3 regions of the Arthrobacter sp. STN4 genome follow, and region 3 is predicted to be linked to each of the others. Evidence: riboswitches for the same ligand, from Rfam matches in the RefSeq annotation. Region 3 holds a riboswitch; each other region holds the start of a gene.

Region 1 (5,881 bases), on a different contig from region 3:
CGCTATTCGGCGGTCGGCACCCCCGCCGTGGCCCGCGAGTACCTGGAAGGCTTTGCCGCGAAGGCCGGCGCGGACGAGCTCATTGTGGCCACCCAGGTCACCGACCGTGCCGCCTGGATCCGCAGCTTTGAGCTGCTCGCGGGGGTTATGGAACTGGCGCCGCAGGGGTAGCCTGCTGGCATGGCAATTGCACGGAATCCCGGGCTGGTCATCGACTGCCCCGACGCGGGCGCCCTGGCGCACTTCTATGGTTCACTGCTCGGCTGGCAGGCCACGGTCCAGCCGGAATGGGTGGAGATCCGGCCCGAGGACGGCAGCAACTGCATTTGCTTCCAACAGGTGGCCGGCTACCGGGCGCCCGCGTGGCCCGGACAGGACCCGCCGCAGCAGATGCACCTGGACCTGGTGGTGGAGGACCTCGACGCCGGCGAGTCCGCGGTGCTGGGACTGGGCGGCACGAAGGCCGGATTCCAGCCCGGCACCACGTTCCGCGTCTTCCTGGACCCGGCCGGGCACCCGTTCTGCCTGTGCCTCTCCTGAAACCCCGGTGCCGGCCCGGCTCAGCTGCCGGACTTCAGGTGTCCCCGGTCTGAGAGGGAGATGCTGGCGGCAGCGACCAGCACCCCGACCACCACGCCCACCAGGGTGTCCGCAACCCGGCTGAACGCCGCATCCGGGCCCAGGTGCGAGCCGAGTCCCGTCATGATCAGCGCCATCGGCGTTATGACAATGGTGGTCAGCGTGTAACTCTTCAGCACCAGCAGCTCGGCCATCACCTGGAACGCCACCACCAGGCCCACGGACGGCCAGAACCCCAACGCGAAGGACAGCAGGACCATGGCCACCACCGCGCCGGCCACGTTTCCCAGCAGCCGCTGGATGCTGCGCTGGACCGTGGTGCCGTAGTTCAACCCCTGCAAGGCCGCCACGGCGCCCATCGAGGCCCACAGCGGATGTTCCAGTCCCAGCCCGACGGCGGCCCAGCCGGACAGTGAAGAGGCGGCGGCCATGCGCAGCGCCTGGCTGCCGCTGGCCCGTGACCGCAGGCCCGTGCGAGCCTGCGCCAGCAAGCCCTGCAGCGACGGCATCCAGCCGGAGTCCGGCGCCGGCAGCTTTGGCCCTGCAAGCTCCGGCACGCCCCTGTTTTTACGCAACATGGCCTCGTGCCGGGACAGGCGCTGCAGTGCGGCAGTCCGCGCAGCGCCATGCAGGGCCTCGGCCGCGGAGGTCTCATCCAGCAGCTGGTTCAGCACCGCCGCCTCGCGCTGCAGGGCGCGCGAACGCCGGCTGCCGGCGCGCAACGGTCCGGCACTGAGGGCCACCGCCTCGCGGGCCCGGCGCAAGGCGGCGGCTGCGGGGTCCTGGTGGGGACCGGCGTCGGCCGTTCCCAGGCGGACGGCCGCGGCGATGGCCCGGGCCACGGCCAGCCGTGCCGGGCCCATCGGCACAACGAGCACGGGTGCCATGGCCACCACCCAGCCCACCACGGCCCCCACGGCGACGGCGCCCAGCACCTGGGGGACGGTGCCCATCGTGTGAGTAAATCCGGTCCCGGCCGAGGCGGCAAAGACCAGGATCACGGCGCCGGGGCCGGTGATGCCACAGGCGGAGAACAGGTGCGCCGCGGCGCCGGCGATGAGGGACAGCACGGCGATCTGGAGCCAGATCGGCACGCCCGCCCCGCCCAGGACTGCGCCCGCCCCCGCCGCCAGGAGGAGGGCGGCCGCGACCAGGACCAGGACGCGTGCCAGGCGCGGGTACGGCTGGTACCGCCCAAAGGCGGAGCAGAGCGCGCCCAGGGACGCCATGCCCGCCAGCTGTTCATGTCCCATCAGCCCGCCGCCCACGAGCACCAGGGAGGCGGCGATGCCGACCTTGATGGCCGGGGCGAAGATGGCGTCGGCCGGGCGGACGGCAAACGATGCCCGCCAGGTGGCCGGGGCAAGGGAATGGGCCAGGGCGGCGCGGGAGAGGCGGACACGGGTCAGGGCGGACATGGTTCCATGCTACAAGATATTTTACTAGTAAAATAGATGTGAACTGTGTGAGCATCCTCTCTAGACTGGGGGAATGGAAACGAATGCGGCAGGCGACTTTGTGGACCGTGCGCGCGCCGGGTGGGAAAGGTCGCGCCCGGGGCTGGACGTCTCCAGCATCGAGGTCATGGGGCGCATCTCCCGCATCGGCGCCCAGGCCTCGCACCGGGTGGAACGCGGCCTTGCCGCCGCTGCGGTTTCGCGGGCCGAGTTCGACGTCCTGTGCGCCCTTGCGCGCAGCGAACGGCCCCTGCGGGCGAGCGAGGTGACGGCGGCAACGATGCTCAGCGGCGCCTCAACCACCAAAAACGTGGACCGGCTGGCCCGGCGCGGGCTCGTGGAGCGGCTGCCGTGGGAACGCGACGGGCGGGTTGTCCTCATGCAATTGACGGCGCTCGGAACCGAACTGGTGGACCGCGAATTTCCGCATCTGCTTGACCTGGACAGGGAAGCGCTGGCAGGGCTCGACGCAGGGGAGCGGGAACTGCTGGCAGCCCTGCTGCGGAAGGTGTCCGCGAAGATGGAGCCGGCGGGCTAGGCCTGTGCGCGCCGCCACTCGACGGTTTCGCCGGCGCCTGCGCCCAGGGCGTGCCATGCAGGCGGCGGCGTGTGTCATTTCACCCGCCCCCGCCGGGATGGCACGCCGTCGGTGTGGCCAGGGGAAGGGCTACCCCAGCGCGGGCAGCCGGGAGAGCAGTTCCTGGGCGGCCGCCGTCGGATCGTCGGCGTCCGTGACGGCGCGGACCACCACAATCCGGGAGGCGCCGGCCGCCACCACGGCGTCCACATTTGTCAGGTCCACGCCGCCGATGGCAAACCACGGCTTGGCGGTCCCCAGCGAGGCGGCGTGCTCCACCAGTCCCAGCCCGACGGCGGACCGGCCCGGCTTGGTGGGCGTGGCCCACAGCGGCCCGACGCAGAAGTAGCCGGCCTCGGGATTCGCTGCGGCGGCCGTGGCCTGGGCGGGGTCGTGGCTGGAGAGCCCGATGGCCACGGAGGGCCCCACCAGGGAGCGCGCGGCAGGCAGGGGCAGGTCCTTTTGGCCCACGTGGAACACCGGCGCCCCGGACAGCCGCGCGATGTCGGCGCGGTCGTTCACGGCCCACAGCCTGCCACATTCCTCCGCCACACCGCGCAGCACGGCGAGCAGTTCCAGCTCCTCGGCAGCCTCGAGCGACTTGTCGCGCAGCTGGATGATGTCGACCCCGCCGGCGTAGGCGGCACGCAGGAATTCCGCAAAGTCGCCGCGTTCCCGGCGGGAATCGGTGCACACGTACAGGCGTGCGTCGGCGATCGGGGGAGCGGGGGCTGGGGGCGTGGCGTCATGGATGGCGGAAGGCAGGCTCATGTCTCATAGACTAGTTCAGTACCGCGGGAGCCGGGCAAGCCGGCTGAGAGGGCACACACCTGTGCCGACCGAAAGGCGCCCACGGGCGCGGAACCTGATCCGGCCCATACCGGCGTAGGGAAGGAGTCACAGCCATGGCGCACACGCCCGATTCAAAAGCCGTGTCCGAGGCCATCACCACCGACGTGGCCGTCATCGGCGGCGGGATCGTGGGCCTGGGGATCGCCTGGGAAGCCCAGCGCAGCGGCCGCAACGTCACCGTCATCGACCCCTCGCCCGCGACCGGCGCCACCTTTGCTGCCGCCGGCATGCTGGCCCCCGTCAGCGAACTGCATTACCAGGAGGAGGGCCTGCTGGAACTGACGCTCGCCTCCGCGGCCCGCTGGCCGGAATTCGTCGCCCCGCTGGTGGCCGCCGGCCATGCCGACACCGGATTCCGCACGACGCCGACCCTGGTCCTGGGTGCCGACGCCGCGGACCGCGCCGCGCTGGCCGACCTCCGGGAGGTCCAGCTCGCGCACGGGCTGGACGTGGAGCAGCTGGGCATCCGCCAGGCCCGCGCCGCGGAGCCGCTGGTGGGGCCGCACATTTCCTGTGCCTACCGCATTGCCCAGGACCACCAGGTGGATCCGCGCGGCGTGGCCACGGCCATCCGTGTCCAGCTCAACGTGGTGGCGGCGGAGCGGGGGCGGCTGCGCGAGGAGCAGACCAGCATCCGGCGCAACGCCGTCGCGCTGCTGCACCAGGACCCGCAGGATTCCCGCTCGCGGGTCACCGGCGTGCGGTTGGAGGACGGCCGCGAGGTGCACGCCGGCGAGGTGGTGGTGGCCAACGGGCTTGGCGCGCCCTTGCTGCAGGGCCTGCCGGAGGGCCTGGAGCTGCCCGTCCGGCCCGTCTACGGGGACATCCTGCGCCTGCGCGTGCCCGCCCACCTGCAGCCGCTGGCCACCGCCACCATCCGCGGACTGGTGCGGGGGCTGCCGGTCTACCTTGTGCCGCGCAACGACAACACGGTGGTCATCGGCGCCACGAGCCGCGAGGACGGCTCGGCGGCCGTCAGCGCCGGGGGAGTGCACCAGCTGCTGCGCGACGCCCAGGTGCTGGTGCCCGCCGTCGCCGAACTGGAACTGCTGGAAACCACGGCGCGGGCCCGCCCCGGCACCCCGGACAACGCCCCGCTGCTGGGCCGGGTTGCCGACGGCGCCGGGCGCGACATTCCCGGGCTCATCATTGCCACCGGCTTCTTCCGGCACGGCGTCCTGCTGACGGCCATCGCCGCACACACCGTCCGCCAACTGCTGGGTGACATCACCGACCTCGCGTGGGAACGCTTCCGCCCCGACCGGTTTTCACCCGCGCTTCGCCCATCCGGCCCCACCCCACAGGAGACACCATGAGCATCATCCAACTCAACGGCGCCGCCGCGCCGCTGGCCGCCGGCACCACCGTCGCCGATCTCGTCGCCGCCGTCACGGGGCGGGCCATCCTGCCCACCGGGCAGCCGGCCGACGGCGGCCGGCTGGGCGTGGCCGTGGCCCGCAACGCGGACATTGTGCCGCGCAGCCAGTGGTCGGCGACCGCGGTGGTTGCCGACGACGACGTCGAGATCGTCACGGCCGTCCAGGGCGGCTAGGCACGGCCTCAGGCCGGGCGCCGGCCCGGCACCCCGCCCGGCACGCGCGCCGGCAAACATACCCTTTTGGAAGAAAGCGAAGCACCATGACTGAAATCCTGACGGAAACCGACCCGTTCACCGTGGCGGGCGTCCCGCTCGGCTCGCGGCTGATCATGGGCACCGGCGGGGCGCCCAGCCTGGACGGCCTGGGAGCGGCACTCGTGGCCTCCGGCACCGAGCTGACCACGGTGGCCATGCGCCGGTACGCCCCCGGCAGCGGGGGCGGCGGTGCCGGCACCAACCTCTTCGAGCTGCTGCTGGAAAACAACATCCGCGTGCTGCCCAACACGGCCGGCTGCTTCACCGCCCGCGAGGCAGTCATGACGGCCGAGCTGGCACGCGAGGCGCTGGAAACCGACTGGGTGAAGCTGGAAGTCATCGCCGACGAGCACACCCTGCTGCCCGACGCCGTCGAACTCGTCGACGCCACCGAACAGCTGGTCAACCGCGGCTTCAAGGTCTTCGCCTACACCAACGACGACCCGGTGGTGGCGCTGCGCCTGGAACAGCTTGGCGCCGCCGCCGTCATGCCGCTGGGCGCCCCCATCGGCACCGGGCTGGGCATCCTGAACCCGCACAACATCGAACTGATCGTCTCCCGGGCCGGCGTGCCCGTGGTGCTCGACGCCGGAATCGGCACCGCGTCCGACGCCGCCCTGGCCATGGAGCTGGGCTGCGACGCCGTCCTGTTGGCCACCGCCGTGACCCGTGCGCAGGACCCGGTCCGCATGGCCGAGGCCTTCAAACACGCGGTGATCGGTGGCAGACTGGCCTCACGGGCGGGGCGCATCCCCAAGCGGGCCCATGCCTTGGCGTCGTCGG
Region 2 (5,881 bases), on a different contig from region 3:
TCCGGCCTGTTCCTGGCCCCCGACCTCAGCCTGGCCGTCCCCGCGCCCACCACCGCGGCTGTCGGGGAAGACCACGACGCCGAGGACGAAGACTCCGCCGACCACCGCCGCGGCCGCGGGCGCAACCGCAACCGCCGCAACAAGTCCTCCGACCACGGCGGACCCGCCGACGTCGAACAGGACAACGACGCGGACGGCGGCACCGGCCATGCCGCAGAGGCCGCCGAGGACTCCGACGGCGTCACGTCCCGCCGCCGGCGGCGCCGCCGCCGCGGGGACGCGGACCTGGAACTGACCGGCGGCACCGACGAGGACCCGCCCAACACCGTCACCAAGGTGCGGGCACCGCGCCCCGCCGTCGAATCCTCCCAGAGTGCCTCCAACCGGGTGACGAGCCTGCGCGGTTCAACGCGCCTGGAAGCGAAGAAGCAGCGCCGCCGCGACTCCCGCGACTCAGGCCGCCGCCGCACCGTGATCACGGAAGCGGAGTTTCTGGCGCGCCGCGAATCCGTGGACCGTGTCATGGTGGTTCGCCAAAACGATGACCGGATCCAGATCGGCGTCCTGGAGGACGGTATCCTCGCCGAGCACTTCGTGTCCAAGACGCAGCAGGATTCACTCATCGGCAACGTTTACCTGGGCAGGGTCCAGAATGTGCTCCCGAGCATGGAAGCCGCCTTCGTGGACATCGGCCGCGGCCGCAATGCCGTCCTGTACGCGGGCGAGGTGGACTGGGATGCCGCCAAGCTCAACGGCCAGCCGCGCCGCATCGAGAACGCGCTGAAGTCCGGGGACTCCGTCCTGGTCCAGGTTTCCAAGGACCCGGTCGGTCACAAGGGTGCGCGCCTGACCAGCCAGGTCTCCCTCCCGGGCCGCTACCTGGTGTACGTGCCGGGCGGGTCCATGACCGGCATTTCCCGCAAGCTGCCCGACGTCGAACGCAACCGGCTCAAGCGCGTCCTGAAGGACCACCTGCCCGAAAATGCGGGCGTCATTGTGCGCACCGCGGCAGAGGGTGCCAGCGAGGAAGAGCTCACCAACGACATCAACCGGCTGCGCGCCCAGTGGGAGGGCATCAGCACCCGTGCCGCATCGTCCAAGACGCTCGCCCCCGAAATGCTCTACGCCGAGCCGGACCTCACCATCAAGGTGGTCCGCGACGTCTTCAACGAGGACTTCACGAAGCTGATCGTCTCCGGTGAGGAAGCCTGGGACACCATTGAGGCGTACGTGACGTACGTGGCCCCCGACCTGCTGGACCGCCTGGAAAAATGGACCAAGTCCGAGGACATCTTCGGTGCCCACCGCATCGACGAGCAAATCTCCAAGGCCCTTGAGCGCAAGGTGTTCCTGCCCTCCGGCGGCTCGCTGGTCATTGACCGCACCGAGGCCATGACCGTGGTGGACGTCAACACCGGAAAGTTCACCGGCTCCGGCGGCAACCTCGAGGAAACCGTCACCAAGAACAACCTTGAGGCGGCCGAGGAAGTGGTGCGCCAGCTGCGCCTGCGTGACATCGGCGGCATCATCGTCATCGACTTCATCGACATGGTGCTCGAATCCAACCGGGACCTGGTGCTCCGCCGCCTGGTCGAGTGCCTGGGACGCGACCGGACCAAGCACCAGGTGGCCGAGGTCACCAGCCTGGGACTGGTGCAGATGACGCGCAAGCGCATGGGCACCGGGCTGCTGGAAGTGTTCGGGGAGCTGTGCGAGGCCTGCGCCGGACGGGGCATGGTCACCCACGAGATCCCCGTGGAGCACCGCCGCGTCCACACGGTGGCTGCCGAGCAGCACCACCCGCAGCCGGGCCGGAGCGAGCACCGCGACGTCGAACGCACTGCCAACCGCTCCACGCGCAGCGAACGCAAGCGCAACCGCAACCGTTCCCAGCAGCACGAGGGTGACGGGCAGGAGGCGCACGAGCACCTTGAGGCCGCCGTCGTGGACCCGGCAGCCGAGGCCGAGCGGCAGCAAAAGGCCACCCAGGCACGTGCCGCGCTGGCCAGCATTGCCGCTGCGGCGGCCGCCGCGCACCACGAGCCCGCGCAGGACGGCCAGGCCGGGAACGGCAACGGCGCGCCCGCCCGCACCGAGCCGGGCCGTGCGGACGACGACGTCGCCGACGTCGAGGTGGAAACGCTGCCCACCAGCCTGGCGGAGACCGCGACGGTGACGCTCGGCGGTGAGGCCGTGGCGCTGCCCCGCGGCCACCACCCCGCCGGCGACGACCACCGTGCCGAGCAGGCGGCGGCGCTGGCCGGCCTGGCCCAGGCACTGGACCAGCTCGCCGGCCCGAAGGCCACGGATGGCGTTGCACCGGCGCCCGCCGCCGCTCCCACCGCCGCAGGGCCGGGCACCGGCACCGTCCGGGCCGCCGGCGACGCCGCGTCCGAGGGCCGGGACGGATCCCCGGAACGCTCGCGCTCCCGCCGCCCGCGCCGCAACCGCAGCGCCCGCAGCGCACAGGGCGGTGCGGACATGAGCGTTGAGACCTCGGCCGTCCCGGCCGGGCAGGGCGGCACGCCTCACACAAGCGGCCCGGCCCAGCCGGCCGCGCACACCGGGTCGGAGCGGACGGGTTCGGCGCAGGCTGAGACGGCGCAGGCCGGACCGGCGGCAGCGAAGGAAGCGGCCCCGATCATCATGCTCGGCGTCGGCGTGCCCGCTTCCGAGCTGTAGCGTCCCCGCCCAACTGGGTGTCAATAGTTACGGTTTTGTCAACCTTTTCCGGTTGCGATGCGGCAACTACTGGCACCCAGTTTTCGCTTAAGCGGAAGCAGGGGCGCTAATGTGGTGAGCGACACGGGGTGCCAGGCCACGAGGGCCGGCTGAGAACAAACCCGTTGAACCTGACCGGCCAGCACCGGCGAAGGGATGTCCGCTTGACCCACAACACCACGCCCCGGACCACCACGAACCCGCAGCCCGCCCCGAACCAGCCGGCCCCCGGTCCCGCACCGCGGCCGCCGCACGTGCTCAGCATCGCCGGCTCCGACCCCTCGGGCGGCGCCGGCATCCAGGCGGACATCAAGTCCATCTCGGCCCACGGCGGCTACGCCATGGCTGCCATTACGGCCCTGACGGCCCAGAACACGCAGGGTGTCCAGGGCGTCCACGTCCCGGCTGCGGATTTTCTCCGGCAGCAGCTGGACAGCCTCTCCGCGGACATCACCATTGACGCGGTCAAGATCGGCATGCTGGCCAACGCCGAGGTGATGGACACGGTGGGGGAGTGGCTGGCGGAAACCCGGCCGCCCGTCGTCGTGCTTGACCCGGTGATGGTGGCGACCAGCGGGGATGCGCTGGTGGACGGGGACGCGCGCAAGTCCCTGCTCCGGCTGTTGCATCAGGCCCACCTGGCCACGCCCAACCTGGCCGAACTGGCAGTCCTGTGCGGGGAGCCCGAGGCTGCCAGCTGGGACGCGGCGCTGCAGCAGGGCAAGGCCCTGGCCGCGGTCCACGGGACAGCCGTGCTGGTCAAGGGCGGGCACCTGGAAGGTGACCAGTGCCCCGATGCGCTGGTGGGACCGGACGGCTCGGTGGAAATCTTTGCCGGCCCGCGCGTGGACACCGACAACACGCATGGCACCGGCTGCTCGCTGTCCGCGGCGCTGGCCACCCTGCAGGTGCAGACCGGCAGCTGGGCCGAAAGCATGCGCCGCGCCAAGGACTGGCTGACCGGCTGCCTGCAGGCGTCCGGGGTCCTCGACATCGGGCACGGGCACGGACCGCTCAACCACTTCCACGAACTGTGGGCCCTGCAGGCTCCGGCCGCCGGCGAATTCACCCGGTCGCTGTGGGCGCAGATCGCACCGGAGCGCGAGGCCATCTTTGCGTTGGACTTCATCCGCGAGCTGGCCTCGGGCGGGCTCGACGAGCGGCACTTTGCCTATTACCTGGCCCAGGACGCGCAGTACCTCAACGCCTACTCGCGCGTGCTGTCCCGCGCCAGCGCCCTCGCCCCCACTGAGGACGAGCAGCGTTTTTGGGCCGCCGGCGCGCAGAACTGCCTGGTCGTGGAACTGGCGCTGCACCGGGAATGGCTCAGCCGCCACCCCGTGGAGGTGGCCCGGGGCCCCGTAACCAAGCACTATGTGGACCACCTGTCGGCGGTGGCGTTCTCGGGCAGCTACGCCGAGCTGGCCGCCGCCGTGCTGCCCTGCTACTGGCTGTATGCGGAAGTGGGCCGCGTGCTCCACGCCGGCTACCTGCGGGACCGCACGCTGGCGGACGACGCCGGCACGGGCGCAGGTGCCCACCCCTACGGTGAGTGGCTGGAGACCTACGCGGATGAGGCCTTCGCGGAGGCCACGGCGCGGGCCGTCGCCATCGTCGACGCGGCCGCCGTGCGCGGATCTGCCCTGGAGCGGGAGCGCATGCGCGAGGCCTTCGTGCATTCGGCACGGTACGAGGTTGACTTTTTTGATGCACCCCGCCGCCATGCCTGAACGGGCCCGCCGCCAGGCGCGCGGCAGGGCCCCCGCCGAGGTGGGCGTGATGAACGCCACGGGGCCGCCGCGGATTAAAGCGGCGCGCCACGCCCGCCAAGAGGCCGTTCCACGCCGCCCGTCCGCTAAGGTGGTGGTGCACGGTTCCGTTGAACGGACGGGGCGGACGGGCAGCAGCCCGGCTGCCTGCGCGCCGGTATGCGGAACCAGTCTCATTTGCGGCCGGGCCAGGAATTAGCGTATTCTTGTTCTTCGGTGCTTACGCCAACACTTAGGGCAACCACTCCATGGTCGAACTCCATTGAGGTCCACGGCGTTGAGGCACATTAATTCTTTGTAATAAACGTCGAGAGAAGTGAGTTCCCCAGTGGTGTACGCGATTGTCCGCGCAGGCGGCCGTCAAGAAAAGGTTTCCGTCGGAGACTACGTGACCATGAACCGCGTCCCCGGTGGAGTCGGCAGCACACTTGAGCTGCCCGCTTTGCTTCTGGTTGATGGTGAGAAGCTCACCACCGCCGCAAAGGACCTGGCAAATGTGAAGGTTACGGCTGAGAAGCTGGAGGATCTTCGCGGACCGAAGATCGTCATCCAGAAGTACAAGAACAAGACCGGCTACAAGAAGCGCCAGGGCCACCGTCAGGAACTGTCCAAGGTCAAGATCACCTCGATCGCGTAATTACCCTACGCAAGCGAAACAGATCCTCTTCAGCAGTCTTTTAGTCAAAAGGTAGGCATTTCAAATGGCACATAAAAAGGGCGCGAGCTCCACTCGCAACGGTCGTGATTCCAACGCTCAGTTCCTCGGCGTGAAGCGCTTCGGCGGCCAGGTCGTCAAGGCCGGCGAGATCATCGTCCGCCAGCGCGGCACCCACTTCCACCCCGGCGCGGGCGTGGGCATCGGCAAGGACGACACCCTGTTCGCCCTGGACGCCGGCGCAGTCGAGTTCGGCCAGCGCCGCGGCCGCCGCGTCGTGAACATCGTCGCAGCCACGGTCTAACACCAAGGCATTTACCAGTGGAGCGGGCCGGCCGGCCCCCTCCACTGTGTTTTTAACAGGCGGCGTTTTTAACAGGCAGAGTTTTTAACAGGCAGCGTGTGACACGCTGCCTGGCGCGTGTGGCAGCCAGCGCCCAACGCGGCCTGCCGGCGTCGGCGCCGCCAAAGAGGCGCAGACTAGAATGTAACTGCGCAACGGCAGTACTAATCAAGGAGATCCCATTGGCCAGCTTTGTTGACCGGGTTGTTTTGCATGTATCCGGCGGGGCAGGCGGCCATGGCTGCGTCTCTGTCAAACGCGAGAAGTTCAAGCCGCTGGGCGGGCCCGACGGCGGCAAGGGCGGGGACGGCGGGGACGTCATCCTGCGCGTGAGCGCCCAGACCACCACCCTGCTGGACTACCACCACGCCCCCCACCGCAATGCCGGCAACG
Region 3 (5,881 bases):
CGCTGATACCCGGCTCGCTCGTGGTGGAGGTGGACCGCGGCACCTCCACCTTGTACGTGCATGCGATGAACGCGCCTACACCGGACAGCGTGGAGAAGGTGCGCACGGGCATCCAGGACATCGAGGTAAAAATCATCCGCATCATGGGCAGCCGGCAGGAACTCGCCGCCCTCTCCGAAGAGGCGCGGACCCCTGGCCGCCCGGCCCAGGGAACACCGCCCAAGGAGGCACAGTGACAGGCTTGCACATTGTGGTGGTGATTGCCGCCGTCGTACTTTCCCTGGCAGCGGCCGGGACCATCTACCGCATCGCGGCGGGGCCCTCGCTGCTGGACCGCGTGATAGCCGCCGACGTCCTGCTGGCGATCTTTGGGGCGGGCCTGGCGATGGAGATGGCCGTGAACCGGGACACGGGGAACCTGGTGCTGCTGGTGGTGATCAGCGTGATCGGCTTCATCGGCTCCGTCACGGTGGCCAGGTTCGTGGCGCACCGGAAGGGGGAGGCGTGAGCATCCTTGACGTGCTGACCGCCATCTGCCTGCTGGGCGGGGCGCTGATGAGCCTGGCCGCGGCGATCGGGCTGTTGAGATTCCCGGACTTGATGAGCCGCATGCACGCCGCGACCAAGCCGCAGGTGCTGGGCCTGTTTTTGATGCTGGCCGCCGTGGGCCTGCAAATGCGGGCCTGGGCCCTGGTGCCGCTGCTTCTTGTGGCGTGGCTGTTCCAACTGCTCACGGTCCCGGTGTCCGCGCACATGGTGGGCCGTGCCGGGTACCGCACCAAGCACCGGCGCCCGGAACTGCTCAGCACGGACGAGCTCAACGACGTGGTGGCCGCCGTCGTGGACGACCGGGACGAAGAGTAGCGCCGCGGCTGCCAACCGTTCGGGCTAGACCTCTTCGGGGTGCTTGTTGAACCGGGCGATGGCCTTTTGCGTGGTGCGCCCGGCAATGACCTGGATGATGGCGGCCACGGCGGAGGACACCAGGGCGAAGGCCAGGGCCGAGCGCAGGCTGTTTTCCAGGTCGGCGCCGTCCTTGGGCGGCTTGTTGCCGGTGCCCTTCTCCCAGGCGACGTCCACGATCTTGCCGGCGGCAAACCCGGCGGCCAGGCTCACGCCCGTGCCCAGCAGCTTGAAGACGATATTCACAATGACTCTCCTTGGTGTGCGGCGGGCTTGATGCGCTGTGAAAGTTCCCTGCCAGCCTAACGGGTCAGCGGGCCGGGGCAAGCAGGATGCGGCGGTACTTGGACGGAATTCCCTGACCACTTGTCGACAAGCCTCCCGCCCGGGTGCACCATGGGAAGTGCGTGTTCGCGGGCTGTCAGTTGTCCTTGACGGCGCTGCGGGTGCGCCGGGCAGTGGCAGCACAATGCCCCATCATCAACGCCCCGCCCGCCATGGCGGGCGGCGCGCATTGGACCCGGAGCTCAGGGGGTTCCATGCGCATCCGGTCCCGCCGGCATGCCGGCCGGACAGAGCGGGCCCCCTTGAGGGAGGGACCATCTCGCGCGGCCGCCTGGCCAGGGGGCCGCAGCTTTCGAGAAGGGAACGACCCATGAGGCGTCGTTTGGAAAATCTTCGCTTGAACCATCTTTCTTCGCGCAAGGTGCCGGTGCTGGTTGCCGCACTCTTGGCGCTGCTGGTGCCGCTGGCACTTTCGGGCCCGGCAGTCGCCGACCCCGGCGCAGGCGGGCAGGGCCCGCACACCTGGACAGTCCTGGCTGGAAATGAGTCACCGGACCAGGCCATCCAGAGCATGGCGTTTTTGCCCACCGACGTCTATGTCGACGCGGGGGACACCGTCACCTGGCAGGCGAACTCGGCCGAGCCGCACACCGTCACCTTCCTGCCGCCCGGCGCGCCGTTGATGGCCTTCAACCCCGGCGACCCGACGCAGCTGTTCCCCATTGGCGGCAGCACCTACGACGGGGCGTCCTACTACAACTCGGGCATCCTGACCAACGTGTCCGACAGCGGCTTTCCTGCCGTGGCGAGCTACAGCCTGCAGTTCCCCGCAGCCGGCGACTTCACGTACTACTGCCTGGTGCACGGGGCCATGATGAAGGGCACCGTCCACGTGGCGGCGGCCGGCACGCCATACCCCTACACGCAAAACGACTACAACAGGCAGAGCCGGCAGCAGGCACAAGGGATCCTGCTGGACGGGCGCATGCTCTGGAATGCAACGGCAGCGCAGGCTGATTCGCACCACGTCTACGTCGGCGCCGACGACGGGGTGGCCATGGTGATGCGCTACATCCAGCCCACGGTGCGCATCCATGTGGGCGAAACGGTCACGTTCATCAACAACGGCATGGCGGCCCCGCACACGGTCACCTTTGGGACGGAGCCGGCGGACTTCAACATGCCCGTGGGCAATCCTGCGGCGTTTGCCGGTGGGGACCTGAATTCCGGGCTCATGCTCCCGGGATCCACGTTCACCGTCACCTTCACGAAGGCAGGGACCTTCAGCTACATCTGTGCCCTGCATGACTACATGGGCATGGTGGGCACGGTGGTGGTGGGGTAACGCCGGAACCCAGCCCAGCCAGGCACGACGGCGGGAGGCCGGCCACCCGGGCCGGCCTCCCGCCGTCGTGCGCCAGGAACGTTGGCCGCGGCACGCCGCCGCGGGTAGACTGAAGCCGCAATTCAACACGACAGGGGAGCGTCCCGTCCCGGATCCCGGAACAGGGCGCTGAGAGTGCGGTCCGCCGCAGACCCTCGAACCTGCTCCGGCTAGTACCGGCGAAGGGAGTCGAGTTCTCTTCGGTGCGCGGAGATACCGCCGCACCGCCCCTCCTGCAAAGGAGGAAACATGAGCGAGTCAGTCGCGGGCAATTCCGCAAACCCCAAGGCAGCACCCAAAACCACGTGGCGCGTGGTGGACATCGTGGTGGCCGCCGTCCTGTCCGTCGCCGTGGGCGTCATCTTCTGGCTGTGGTCTGCCGCCTACGGCGTGATCGCGGCTGCCACCGCCGCATTCCCGCCTCTCGGCGGACTCTACGGCGGCGGCTGGCTGATCGCCGGCGTCATCGGCGGCCTGGTGATCCGCAAACCCGGCGCGGCGTTGTTCTGCGAAATCGTGGCGGCCATTGTGGAGGCGCTGCTGGGCAGTTCCTTTGGCTTCACCGTCCTGCTCTCCGGCCTGGTCCAGGGCATCGGCGCGGAGCTCATTTTCGCCGTGGTCCGCTACCGACGCTTTTCGCTGCCGGTGGCGCTGCTGGCCGGCGCCCTGTCCGGTGTGGCGATGGGCATCAACGACTCCCTGGTCTGGAACGTGGAGTGGGCGTTTGTCTGGAAGCTGGTCTACACCGTCTTCGGTGCCATCTCCGGCGCCGTCATCGCCGGGCTGCTGTCCTGGCTCGCCGTCCGCGGGCTGGCACGCACAGGTGTCCTGGCCAACCTGACCTCCCGCGGCGCCGCCACCGAACCGGTGGTGTAGCCGTGGGGGCAACGGCCCCGGCCGGCGGTCCGGGCCGGGCCGCCGGGCTTGGCGTGGCACCCGCCCGGATCAGCGCCAAGGGGTGGGGCTGGCAGCATTCGGGCCGCGCCGCCAAGGCCGTCCACGACCTCGACCTGGAGATCGCGCCGGGCGAACGCGTGCTGCTGCTGGGGCCTTCGGGCGCCGGAAAGTCCACGCTGCTGCACGCGCTCGCCGGCGTGCTTGGCGTCGATGAGGACGCGGACGAGTTTGGGTCCCTGCTGATCGACGGCGCACCCGTGGCGGAGTCTCGCGGACGCACCGGCCTGATGCAGCAGGACCCCGATTCCCAGGTGGTGCTCTCCCGCATCGGCGACGACGTGGCCTTTGGTGCCGAAAACCTGGCCGTGCCGCGGGAGGAGATCTGGCGCCGCGTGCCCGCGGCGCTCGAGGCCGTGGGCCTTCGGCTGCCGTTGGACCACCCGAGCTCCGCGCTGTCCGGTGGCCAAAAGCAGCGCCTCGGACTGGCCGGCATGCTGGCCATGCGCCCCGGCCTGCTGCTCCTGGACGAGCCCACGGCAAACCTGGACCCGGCCGGGGTGGTGGACGTGCGCGACGCCGTCCGGAACAGCCTGGATGAAACCGGCGCCACCCTGGTGGTGGTGGAACACCGCGTGTCCGTGTGGCTCGACGTCGTGGACCGGATCGTGGTGCTGGCTCCCGAAGCGGCGGGGGAGCCCGGCGGCGTGCTGCTGGACGGCCCGCCCGCCGCGGTCCTGGCCCAGGCGGCGGGCATGCTGTCCGCCGCGGGCGTGTGGGTGCCCGGGCACGTGCCCGCCGTCCGTCCGCGCACCGGCTTTCCCCCGCACGACGACAGCACGGACCTTTTGCTTGCGGCGGAGTCCCTGGCGGTGTCCCGGGCCAAGGGCCGCCGGCGGCACCCGGCCGTGCCGGCCGCCGTGGTGCCGTCCGTGCGGATTTCCGCCGGGCGGGCGCTCAGCGTGACGGGGCCCAATGGGGCCGGGAAATCCACGTTGGCACTGACCCTTGCCGGGCTGCTGCCTGCGGCGGGCGGACGGCTCGAAGCCCTTGAGCCGCTGGCGCGGGGCGCCGGCAGCGCGCCGCTGAAGTGGCGCGGCCGGGAGCTGATCAGCCGGATCGGCACCGTGTTCCAGGAACCGGAGCACCAGTTTGTGACGGGCAGCGTGCGCGAGGAACTGCTGTTCGCCCCACGGCTGCTGGGACACGGCGAAGACGGCGTGGACGGCCTGCTGGAGCGGCTGCGGCTGGCCCACGTGGCGGGCGCCAACCCCTTCACCCTCTCCGGCGGCGAAAAGCGCAGGCTGTCCGTGGCCACGGTGCTGGCCGCCAGCCCGCAGGTGCTGGTCCTGGACGAGCCCACCTTTGGGCAGGACGCCAACACCTGGGCGGAGCTGGCCTCGCTGCTGACCGAACTGCTCGACGCGGGCACGGCCGTGGTCTCCGTAACCCACGACGCCACGTTCTCCCAGGTCCTGGGCGGGGACCGGCTGGTCCTCGGCGCCCCGGCCGGGGGGGCTGCCCCCGTTGAGGCCCGGGACCATGACGGCCCCGCGGACCGCTCGGCGGATCCGGCGGTCGCTGCGCCGCCGGCCGGGGCGGCCGGCAAGGCGGTGCGGCGATGAGCGTGGACATCCTGGCCCAGCCCCGGTCCCGCGCCTGGCTGGCGGGCGCGAATCCCCTGGCCAAGCTCGGCGCCGGACTGGCCATCACCCTGGTCCTGCTGGTCACCATCGACTGGGCGTCCGCCACGACGGCGCTGGTGCTCGAGTGTGCCGTGCTGCCGCTGGCCGGCCTGGGTGCCGGCATGCTGCTGCGGCGTGGCTGGCCCATCCTGTTTGCCGCCCTGGTGGGCGGCTATGGCACGGCCCTGTTGGCCCCGAAGACGGGGGAACTGCTGCTGGCGGCGGGCCCGCTGGTCTTCACCACCGGCTCGGTGGAATCCGGTGTGGCGATCGCGTTGCGCAGCCTCGCCATCGCCCTGCCCGGCGTCATCGTGCTCGCCAGCACCGACCCGACGGACCTGGCCGACGCACTGGCGCAGAAGCTGCACCTGCCGCACCGCTTTGTGCTCGGGGCCCTGGCCGCGATGCGCCTGGTGGGCCTGCTGGTGGCGGAGTGGCAGACGCTGGGCATGGCCCGGCGGGCCCGGGGCGTCGGTGGGGAGCCGGGCTTCTTCAGCGGGCTCAAGGCCTCGCTGGGACAGGCCATGGCACTGCTGGTCCAGGCCATCCGCCGCGCATCCCGGCTGGCCGTGACGATGGAGGCGAAGGGCTTTGGCGCCGGGCCCCGCACCTGGGCGCGGGGGTCCACCTTCAGCCAGCGGGACGCCTGGGTGGCCGCCGCCGGAGTGGTGATTGCCGCGGCCGCGGCGCTCGCCGCCGTCGTGCTGGGCACCTGGAACCCCGTGCTGGG

Evidence for each region. Region 3 has a riboswitch for thiamine pyrophosphate ahead of MMF96_RS12025 (ECF transporter S component). Riboswitches for the same ligand answer to the same signal wherever they lie in the genome.
Region 1: another riboswitch for thiamine pyrophosphate. It lies ahead of thiO (glycine oxidase ThiO); the one in region 3 lies ahead of MMF96_RS12025 (ECF transporter S component).
Region 2: another riboswitch for thiamine pyrophosphate. It lies ahead of MMF96_RS07370 (bifunctional hydroxymethylpyrimidine kinase/phosphomethylpyrimidine kinase); the one in region 3 lies ahead of MMF96_RS12025 (ECF transporter S component).

What each region holds. Positions count from the first base shown of each region.
Region 1 covers NZ_JAKZGX010000024.1:17,074-22,954, reverse strand. The annotation lists gene MMF96_RS15140 (LLM class flavin-dependent oxidoreductase) at 1-171, shown strand, start outside; gene MMF96_RS15135 (VOC family protein) at 181-540, shown strand; gene MMF96_RS15130 (FUSC family protein) at 561-1,997, opposite strand; gene MMF96_RS15125 (MarR family winged helix-turn-helix transcriptional regulator) at 2,071-2,574, shown strand; gene thiE (thiamine phosphate synthase) at 2,704-3,384, opposite strand; TPP riboswitch at 3,399-3,522, shown strand; gene thiO (glycine oxidase ThiO) at 3,519-4,781, shown strand; gene thiS (sulfur carrier protein ThiS) at 4,778-5,017, shown strand; gene MMF96_RS15105 (thiazole synthase) at 5,104-5,881, shown strand, end outside.
Region 2 covers NZ_JAKZGX010000007.1:46,188-52,068, reverse strand. The annotation lists gene MMF96_RS07375 (Rne/Rng family ribonuclease) at 1-2,682, shown strand, start outside; TPP riboswitch at 2,797-2,895, shown strand; gene MMF96_RS07370 (bifunctional hydroxymethylpyrimidine kinase/phosphomethylpyrimidine kinase) at 2,886-4,451, shown strand; gene rplU (50S ribosomal protein L21) at 4,819-5,127, shown strand; gene rpmA (50S ribosomal protein L27) at 5,192-5,449, shown strand; gene obgE (GTPase ObgE) at 5,671-5,881, shown strand, end outside.
Region 3 covers NZ_JAKZGX010000015.1:23,912-29,792, forward strand. The annotation lists gene MMF96_RS12000 (Na+/H+ antiporter subunit E) at 1-236, shown strand, start outside; gene MMF96_RS12005 (monovalent cation/H+ antiporter complex subunit F) at 242-508, shown strand; gene mnhG (monovalent cation/H(+) antiporter subunit G) at 505-864, shown strand; gene MMF96_RS12015 (DUF4235 domain-containing protein) at 889-1,149, opposite strand; gene MMF96_RS12020 (plastocyanin/azurin family copper-binding protein) at 1,586-2,533, shown strand; TPP riboswitch at 2,656-2,777, shown strand; gene MMF96_RS12025 (ECF transporter S component) at 2,822-3,448, shown strand; gene MMF96_RS12030 (ATP-binding cassette domain-containing protein) at 3,451-5,091, shown strand; gene MMF96_RS12035 (energy-coupling factor transporter transmembrane protein EcfT) at 5,088-5,881, shown strand, end outside.